4 regions of the Paenarthrobacter sp. NyZ202 genome follow, and region 2 is predicted to be linked to each of the others. Evidence: riboswitches for the same ligand, from Rfam matches in the RefSeq annotation. Region 2 holds a riboswitch; each other region holds the start of a gene.

Region 1 (2,193 bases), 600 kb from region 2:
TGTGCGTAGGCTGCCGCGGCGATCGCGGCACCCAGGCCGCTGGAGGCGGCGGGAGCCTTGGTGGCAGGGGCCGCAGTGCTGACCGAAACATTGGCCGCACCGGACTGCGTGGTGGCACCGGAAGCGGCTTTGGTTTCAGCCTTTGCGGGAGCCTTCTCCACCACGGGAGCCGGAGCTTCAACCGTCGTGACGACGGGGCGCTCGTAGGAGATGGCCACGGTGGAATCGGCTGCAATGGTTGCCTGGGCAACGGCCTGCACGTCGAGTGCCGTGGTGGCGGTGGACTCGCGCTGGATGTTGGTGTCGGCCGCGTTGGCAGCAACACCACTGGTCAGGACCAGGCCTGATGCAGCGGCGATAACGGCTGCCTGGCGGCCAACGCCGCCTGCATTGCCGCTGACGGCCTTGGCGATGACGGCGATGGAGCTGGTCTTGGGGGCCTCAGCGCGGTGCCGTGCATTCTTGTTTGCACTCGTCATGGTTACTCTCTTTTGTCGTATCCGGACGCGGTTGGGGACGCGTCCGGTTCGGCAGGCCAGCACTTGGGGGGCATGCTGGCTTGCCCCGAACGGGATGTGCTAGCCGAGGGTGTAGAACGAGGAGCTGCCGGTGGAAGCCACCGAGTGGAGCAGCGTGCCCTGGCTGGGGTTGAGGGCGCTGATCATCATGCCGTTGCCAACGTAGATGCCCACGTGGGCTCCACCGTTCTGCATCACCAGGTCACCGGGAGCCGGCGTGCTGGTGGGCTTCATGGCGGTCCATGCGTTGACGCGGGGGATGCTGATGCCGGCCTGGGCGTAAACCCACTGGGTGAAACCTGAGCAGTCCCAACCGTTGGGGCTGGTGCCGCCCCAGACGTAGGGGTGGCCAATGCCGGTGTAGGCAATGGCGGCGAGGCCCGAAGCGGCTGCGCTGGAAGCGGAGTCCTTGGCCTTGGAAGACTGGGCCGTCACTGCAGCACCGCTGGTGGAACCACCGTTGCCGGCCTGCGTGCGGGTGGTCTGGGAAGCGCGCTGGACCTTGGGGGCTTCCTTGGTGGCCACGACGGGGCTTTCGAAGGAAACCGTGGCGGTGGGCTCGGCGGTAACCACTGCGGTGGTCACGAGCTGCTGGGTGCTTGACGATTCCGACTTGGAGACGTCGGTGTCAGCTGCCTGGGCGGGCATTCCAACGCTGAGGACAAGTCCTGAAGCTGCGGCCAGAACGGCGGCCTGGCGTCCTACGGTGCCTGCATTGGTGGAAACAGCCTTGGAAAGGTTGTTCAAAGGGTTCGTGCGAACCGTTTCGGCGCGGTGGCGCGCAGGGGTAGTGCGTGAAGACACGAAGGTAGCCTCTCCCAATGCCTGCGAGGTGAGCTGTCGGATTCGGATGGGAGTCATCCGGCCGCTCCGCTTCAAGGAAGCTTTGCGACTTAACCCCTAGGCCTTCAAAAAAGGCCGGAAGTGGTTCCCCCGCCCCTGCCAGACGAATTTTGCGAACGGACCCTGGATGGTGGCAGAGCTAGGCAATCCACCCAAGTGCATCGGCTCCCTGGAAGCCGATGCGATTTAGACGGTACAACAGAAGTGCTTCAATGTCACATTCAGATCACGGGGCGTGTCACAAATGCGAGAGACGACCATCAGCTCTGGCTCAGAGCCAACCCATGGGGTCAACGACTTCGCCGTTGACCTGGACCTCGAAGTGGAGGTGGCAGCCGGTGGAGGCGCCGGTGGTGCCGCTCAGGGCAACAGTGTCTCCGCGGCTGACGGTCTGGCCGACCTTCACGCTGAACGACGACAAGTGGTTGTACGTGGTCTCGAGGCCGTTGCCGTGGTCTACCACCACGCGGTTGCCTCCACCGTACTCGTGCCATCCGGCGAACGTGACCTTGCCGGCTGCTGCCGCATGGACAGCGGTGCCGCACTGGGCCACAAAGTCCTGCCCGCGGTGGAAGTCGCCGGCGCCGCCCGTGAGCGGGCTGATGCGGTAGCCGAACGGAGAAGCCGTGCTGAGCGTGTCCAGCGGGCTGCCCAGGCTGCCGACGGATGAGGCACGCTGGATGCTCTCGGCCGACTGTGCACTCAGGAGCTGCTTGAGCTTTCCGTCAGGATCCGCCGCAGTAGCAACGGCTGCGCGGCTGAAATCGATCTTGGCCGACGCTTCCGCGGAAACCTCGGGCTGGCTGCCGCCCGCGACTGTCAGCGCGGCCTC
Region 2 (2,193 bases):
TCCGACCCCGCTGCCATGCAGGAACGCAACGAAATCCTCCGGCACTTGCGCAACTACGCAGCGAGCCATCACTTGGATGTCCGCAGCACTACCCGCGCCGTGCGCCTCGATTTCCTGGGCAGCGAGCCACAACCGGCCTATGGCCAAGTGGCGGACCTTGGCAGCACCCGCACCGGCCTATCCCCGGTCGAAACCCGGAAATGGGCGGTCCATACCCCGGACGGCATCCTTCTGGCCGACCACATCGTGGTCACGCGCTGTGCCCAGAGCCAGTTGCGCAGGATGCTCGCGGACCTTGGAATCAGCATCGGCCAGAACCTCGTGGCCGCCATGCGGGCGGTAGGCATGCACCTGGTGGGCGTGGGCGAACTCGTGACCCCCACCCCCAAGGAAGTACTTCGGCAGGCCAAAGCCGTGGGCCAGGCCATCTCGGCGAGGGTGGCCCTTCCGGCCTCACCGGGCGTTGCCCTCGCCTGAAACGCCTTCCAACCAGACAACAAAAGCCGGCACCCTCGGGACGTTGAGTCCCGGAGATGCCGGCTTTTGGGTGAAGCGTGAGGCTTAGGCGCCTGCGCGTACGTAGGTCAGGGGGCCCGTTGCGGTCAGCCAGCTGATGGGGTGGATGCCCGTCTGGTTGCCGTTGATGCCACCGCTGATGGCCTGGCCGTTGCCGATGTAGATGGCAACGTGGCCGGACTGGACGATCATGTCGCCCGGCTGCGGGTCGCTGACTACCTTGCCGTAGTTCAGGAACTGCATGGGAGCGAGATCGCCAACCCGGATACCTGCAGAGCCGAGGGCCTTTTCAACCATGGCGGTGCAGTCCTGGAAGATGCCGATCTGCGCGTAGGCCGAGGCAACCATGGCGGCGTTGACGCCACCGGCGGCCGGAGCTGCGGCAGCAGGAGCGGCAGGAGCCGGAGCGGTTGCAGTGGCGGTAGCCGTGGCCTTGGCCGGGGCGGCAGCGGTGGTGGCTGCAGCCTTCTTGGGTGCCGGCGCAGGAGCCGGTGCCGGCTTTTCGATGACCGGTGCTGCTACGGAAGCAACCGCCGGACGCTCGAAGTTGACGGTAGCCGTTGCAGCGGCGGTGACAACCTTGTTGGGAGCCTCGGAAACCGTCTGCGCCACCGTGGCGGGGCTGGAGTCGCGCTCCACCGGTGCCTGTGCCGGGGTTTCCGCGGCGTGGGCGGCGATGGAACCGGTCAGGACCAGGCCCGACGCGGCGGCGATAACAGCAGCCTGGCGGCCTGCGCCCGATGCGTTGCTGGCAACAGCCTTGGAGATTGAGATGAACGGATTGGGACGTACGCTGTCCGCCTTACGACGGCCGCGAAGAATGCGTGAAGACATGAAAAAGCCTCTCCCGATGCCTGCGAGGTTAGCTGTCGGATTCGGATGGGAGTCACCCGGCCACTGTCTCCCGCCATGCAGCGGAAGCTTCGTGACTTCACCCCAAGGTCAGCTTCAAAAGCTGACCAAAATGGGTTCCCCGTCTCTGCCGTAGGTATGTCTGCGAACGGATTCCAGCCTGCGGCAGAGCTAGGCAATCAGGCCGGAAGTGCCCCGTACATGGATCGGGCACAGGTACTACCGTACGCGATGATCACACCAAAGTCACATTTGAGTAACGAGAAGTTTGGTTTTGGCGTGTCGCAGTAACCGATCCGAGACCTTCGACGCTAGGTAGAAAACCCCGTTATTCTGCGGATTTTTCGGCATCGGCGCTGTCGGTGGGCGCCAACTTCCGACGCGCCGTAACGGCCAGGAAGATCACGAGGCCAACCGCAACAACAGCCAGCCCGACGATGCTCCAGGGAAACGGCTGGGACTCCGCGGGGGCAGCCTCGTTGCCGCTGGTACCAGGTGCTGACGTGCCTGCCGAAGGGACCGACGCTGCCGGTGCGGACGCCGACGGTGACGCCACCGCCGAGCCGCCTGCCGCCGTCGTACTTCCGCTGGCGGCCGTGAAGGAAAAGGTGCCCTCGATCGGGTGGGAGTCGGAGCTGACCACGCGCCACGTGACCGTGTATTGGCCAGCCGGCGCGCCGGGGCGAAGCTTCTGCACCGCTTGGTTGTCGATGATTTCGACGGCGCCATCCGCCCAGTTCTCGCCACCGGAAGTCACCGTTACGCCCGAGCCGATGGCCAGGGGGCGGTTGTTGAAGGTGATGGAGACCGACGCCGGGACCTCGG
Region 3 (2,193 bases), 380 kb from region 2:
GCCATGCCCTGAACCAGATGCTCGACAACGTCGCCAGTGCCTTGGAAGCGCGGCAGGCAAGCGAAACCAAGGTGCGCCAGTTCGTGGCGGACGCCTCACACGAGCTCCGCACACCGCTCACCGCAATCCGCGGATACACCGAGTTGCTTCGCATGACCGAGAACTTCACCGAGGACGGCCGGAAGTCCCTGGCCCGCGTCCAGAGCCAGTCGGAACGCATGACAGCCTTGGTCGAAGACCTGCTCCTGCTCGCCAGGCTGGATGAAGGACAAGCGTTGAAGGTCTCGGATGTCGACCTCACCCAGTTGGTGATCGAAACGGTCAGCGACGAGAAAGTGATGGCGCCGGACCACCACTGGAAGCTGCGGCTGCCCGACGAACCAGTCACCGTGCGCGGGGACGCGACACAGCTCCACCAAGTGCTGGCCAACCTGCTCTCCAATGCACGCAAGCACACGGATGCCGGGACAACGGTGGAAACCGGCGTCATGCTGTCCAACGACGGCGGCGCTGTGGTGACCGTGACAGACAACGGGCCTGGTATTCCGGGGGATTTCCAGGCGCGCATCTTCTCCCGTTTTGCCAGGGCAGACGCCGCGAGGTCAGGCTCCGAAGGGACCTCGGGACTGGGCCTTTCCATCGTGGAGTCCATCGTGCGCGCACACGGCGGTACCGTGGACGTCACATCCCGGCCCGGGCGCACCGAGTTCGCCCTCCGCCTCCCTCTGGGGAGCGCCGCACGCCTGTAACAAAATGGGCAAGGCGACGCACCGCCGTCGTGATCTCTGTTACCCAAATGTGACTTAAGCCGATTCGTCCTGTACCGTCGAAAGGGTGGGTCGCCCCAACCTGACCCACACCCGGGATGCGCCGAGCTCTGCCACTTCCCGGAGTTCCGTTCTCACCCAAAGGCAGAGACGGGGGACCCAGAGTCTCCGGGCCCGTGCATAGATTGCCGGCCCTTGGGGTGAAGCCGCTGCTGCACGCGCGGCCGGATGACCTCATCCGAACCCGACAGCTAACTCCGCAGGCGCTGAGAGGTAATCACACATGTCTGAATTGAACGATCAGACGCGCCCTTCCGCGCGTCACCGTGACGATCACAACGCTCCGCTGACCAAATCGCAGGCTGTCCTGAAGGACGCTGCCCGCCGTGGCAAGACCGGTCAGCGCATGTCCGTAGTAGCCGGCGTCGTGGCTGCCGCGCTGGGCGTTGCATCCCTGGGCACCGCCGCAAACGCTGCCTTCAACCTCCCGGAACTGAGCCAGGCCGCCGAAACCCAGGCCAACGCCCAGGTCAGCACCAACAAGGCTGCCGAGATCGCTGCTTCGATGGACGCTGCTGCCGCCCGGGGCGCAGCTGACCGTGCAGCCGCAGACAAGGCCGCTGCCGAACAGGCTGCCGCAGAGAAGGCCGCCGCCGACAAGGCCGCGGCTGAAAAAGCTGCTGCGGAGCAGGCCGCTGCTGCCCAGGCCGCAGCCGAGAAAGCCGCCGCTGATGCTGCGGCCAAGCAGGCCACCGATGCCGCAGCCGCCGAGAAAGCCGCCGCAGCTGCCGCTCCCAAGGCCATCGACGACCCCGCCGCCGCAAAAGCCTACGCTGCCAGCATCCTGGCAAACTACGGTTGGGGCGCCGGCGAGATGGTCGCCCTGAACACGCTCTGGGAGAAGGAATCGAACTGGCGAACCACGGCCACCAACCCTTCCAGTGGCGCCTATGGGATCGTCCAGTCACTGCCGGCAAGCAAGATGGCCACTGCGGGCGCCGACTGGCAGACCAACTACCAGACCCAGATCAAGTGGGGCCTGAACTACATCAAGGAACGCTACGGCTCGCCTTCCGCAGCCCTCGCCTTCCACTTGGCCAACAACTGGTACTAAGCCAGGCCTGAGCCAGAGCGCCGGTCCGCACCATTCCTTCTAAAACGAACGGTGCGGACCGGCGCTTTTTCATCCCCTGAATCTGTGCCCGGCAGGTTTATGCCCCGGCAGCTAGGCTTCAGCCTCCGCAGCGCGTCTGACGGCAGCGACGGATGCGGCGACATCGTCCGCATCCGTGGACCAGTTGCTCACGGAGATGCGCAGGATGTCACGGCCATGCCACACCGAACCGGACATCCACACCACCCCTTCGGCCATGACTCTCTGCGTGACCCGGCGGGTACGTTCATCGCTGCCGAAACTGACCGACAC
Region 4 (2,193 bases), 750 kb from region 2:
GTCAGCACAAGCCCCAGGGCACCGGCAACCACCGCCATGCGCTGGCCCATGGTTTTCACGGAGGCGGCCTTGGTCAGGGCGTTGTGGGGCTCCCGGGTGAATGGTGACGCGCCCAGGGATCCAAAGGCGGATGCGCCGGCCGAGTGGGTGCTTTCGCTTCGAGCTTGTGCGTGGCCTGCCGCTTCGGCGCGGGCAGCGCTGCGGCTGGACAGGCCGGCCGCGGCCGTAGCTGCTGCTGCGGCTGTTTTTGCCGTGCCTACTGTTTTTGCCGTGCCTGCCGCTTTGGGCTGGGCGGGGACAGGTTCGACACCGGGCTCGGCGCCGGGTGCGGCAATGACCGGGATCGCCGCGGTAGCGGGTTCGGGGACAGGTTCGACGCCGGGCTCGGCGCCGGGTGCGGCAATGACCGGGATCGCCGCGGTAGCGGGTTCGGGGGCAGGTCCCGGCTCGACGGGTGCGGCAATGACCGGGATCGCCGCGGTAGCGGGTTCGGGGGCAGGTCCCGGCTCGACGGGTGCGGCGATGACCGGGATCGCCGATGTTGGCGGTCCGGGTGTGGTGGATTCGGCGCGGGTGGGCACAGGGACGGCAGGGATGGCGGCAGTCCGGGGCTCTGCTTCCGCAGCAGCGGGACCGCTGGCGGGGGCGCCGGCAGTTTCCGCAGCCAGAACCGCCTGTGCTGCGCGCTCGGCCGCGCGGGCCGCCGCGCGCGTCATGGGCGCCTGGGTAGGAGTGGCCGCGGTGGCGGGTGCCGCCGTCGTGGTTTCTTCACCGGTGACCTGTCCGCTGGGTTGGGCCCGACGGCGTCCGGTTGGCTTGGTGCGCTCGGCGGCCCCTGGGGCACGGCGCGGCTGATCCATGGTTGGGGACATGGTGTTTGCCTCTCAACGCCTGCGAGGTTAGCTGTCGGGTTCGGACGAGGCCGTCCGGCCGCGCATGGCGGCTTCACCCCAAGGGCCTGCGGAGAACAGGCCCGGGAACTCTGGGTCCCCCGTCTCTGCCGCGGATCTGGCGGATTCCGGGATGCGGCAGAGCTCGGCGTCAGCCCGGAAGCGGCCCAGCGGAGATTCGGGTCGCCCTTCGAAGGTACAGGAGCACGGAAGTAAAGTCACATTAATGTAACGGACGGAACGCCTAAGGGTGGTACGGGTCCGCGGCGCCTACCCTTCGGGGTCCGCCCGGGAGTGCCCTGTTTATGCACATAGGGGATTGCACCCTAGCTTTGGGCAGGTGCGGGCCGGTAGACATGAGCTATGGATCTTCCCGTGATGCCGCCCATTTCGCCCATGCTCGCCAAGTCCGTCCCGAACATCCCGGATGTCGGGCACTATGAACCCAAATGGGACGGGTTCCGGACCATCGTGTTCAAGGACGGGGATGACATCATCCTGGGCAGCCGCAACGAGAAACCCATGACCCGCTACTTCCCTGAACTCGTGGAGGCGCTGAAGAAAAACCTGCCGGAGAAGTGCGTGGTGGATGGCGAGATCATTCTCATCTCCGGCAACCGGCTGGACTTTGAGGGCCTGCAGCAGCGCATCCACCCAGCCGACAGCCGGGTCCGGATGCTCGCAGAGAAAACGCCGTCCTCCTTCGTGGGGTTCGACCTCCTTGCCCTCGGTGACGAAGACTTCACCGGCAAACCGTTCAGTGAGCGCCGCTCGGCGTTGGAAGACGCGCTTGCCGCGGCCGAACCGCCGGTCTATGTGACGCCTGCGGTCACCGACTTGGAGCGGGCTCAGGAATGGTTCGTGCAGCTTGAGGGAGCAGGGCTCGACGGCGTGTTGTCCAAGCCGCTCCACGGCACCTACCAGCCGAACAAGCGGGTGATGTTCAAGACCAAGCATGAACGGACAGCGGACTGCGTGGTGGCCGGGTTCCGGTGGCACAAAACGGCGGACGTTGTCGGGTCCATGCTGTTGGGCCTCCATGACGATTCCGGCAAGCTCCATCATGTGGGAGTGGTGGCGTCCTTCCCCATGGCAAAACGGAAGGCGCTCGTGGAGGAGTTGGAGCCTTACAAAGTGGACATCGGCGACCACCCGTGGGGCGAGTGGGCCAGCCAGGAAGCGGGGGCCGCGGTCAATTCGAGGATGCCGGGCGCCCAAAGCCGGTGGAGTGCGGGCAAGGACTTCTCGTTCGTACCGCTGCGGCCCGAGCTCGTGATCGAAGTGGCCTACGACTACATGGAGG

The links. A riboswitch is a leader RNA that binds a small molecule or an ion and turns the genes downstream of it on or off. The one in region 2 is predicted to bind cyclic di-AMP.
Region 1: another riboswitch for cyclic di-AMP. It lies ahead of ACPFL9_RS05035 (C40 family peptidase); the one in region 2 lies ahead of ACPFL9_RS02200 (NlpC/P60 family protein).
Region 3: another riboswitch for cyclic di-AMP. It lies ahead of ACPFL9_RS04015 (hypothetical protein); the one in region 2 lies ahead of ACPFL9_RS02200 (NlpC/P60 family protein).
Region 4: another riboswitch for cyclic di-AMP. It lies ahead of ACPFL9_RS19460 (hypothetical protein); the one in region 2 lies ahead of ACPFL9_RS02200 (NlpC/P60 family protein).

What each region holds. Positions count from the first base shown of each region.
Region 1 is NZ_CP187556.1:1,043,961-1,046,153, reverse strand. Features, by position in the region: gene ACPFL9_RS05040 (NlpC/P60 family protein) at 1-479, opposite strand, end outside; gene ACPFL9_RS05035 (C40 family peptidase) at 579-1,322, opposite strand; cyclic di-AMP (ydaO/yuaA leader) riboswitch at 1,327-1,486, opposite strand; gene ACPFL9_RS05030 (M23 family metallopeptidase) at 1,633-2,193, opposite strand, start outside.
Region 2 is NZ_CP187556.1:446,257-448,449, reverse strand. Features, by position in the region: gene ACPFL9_RS02205 (FAD-dependent monooxygenase) at 1-477, shown strand, start outside; gene ACPFL9_RS02200 (NlpC/P60 family protein) at 562-1,350, opposite strand; cyclic di-AMP (ydaO/yuaA leader) riboswitch at 1,354-1,517, opposite strand; gene ACPFL9_RS02195 (copper resistance CopC family protein) at 1,697-2,193, opposite strand, start outside.
Region 3 is NZ_CP187556.1:824,103-826,295, reverse strand. Features, by position in the region: gene ACPFL9_RS04020 (HAMP domain-containing sensor histidine kinase) at 1-749, shown strand, start outside; cyclic di-AMP (ydaO/yuaA leader) riboswitch at 884-1,045, shown strand; gene ACPFL9_RS04015 (hypothetical protein) at 1,051-1,881, shown strand; gene ACPFL9_RS04010 (pyridoxal phosphate-dependent decarboxylase family protein) at 1,993-2,193, opposite strand, start outside.
Region 4 is NZ_CP187556.1:4,205,230-4,207,422, reverse strand. Features, by position in the region: gene ACPFL9_RS19460 (hypothetical protein) at 1-872, opposite strand, end outside; cyclic di-AMP (ydaO/yuaA leader) riboswitch at 875-1,024, opposite strand; gene ACPFL9_RS19455 (ATP-dependent DNA ligase) at 1,254-2,193, shown strand, end outside.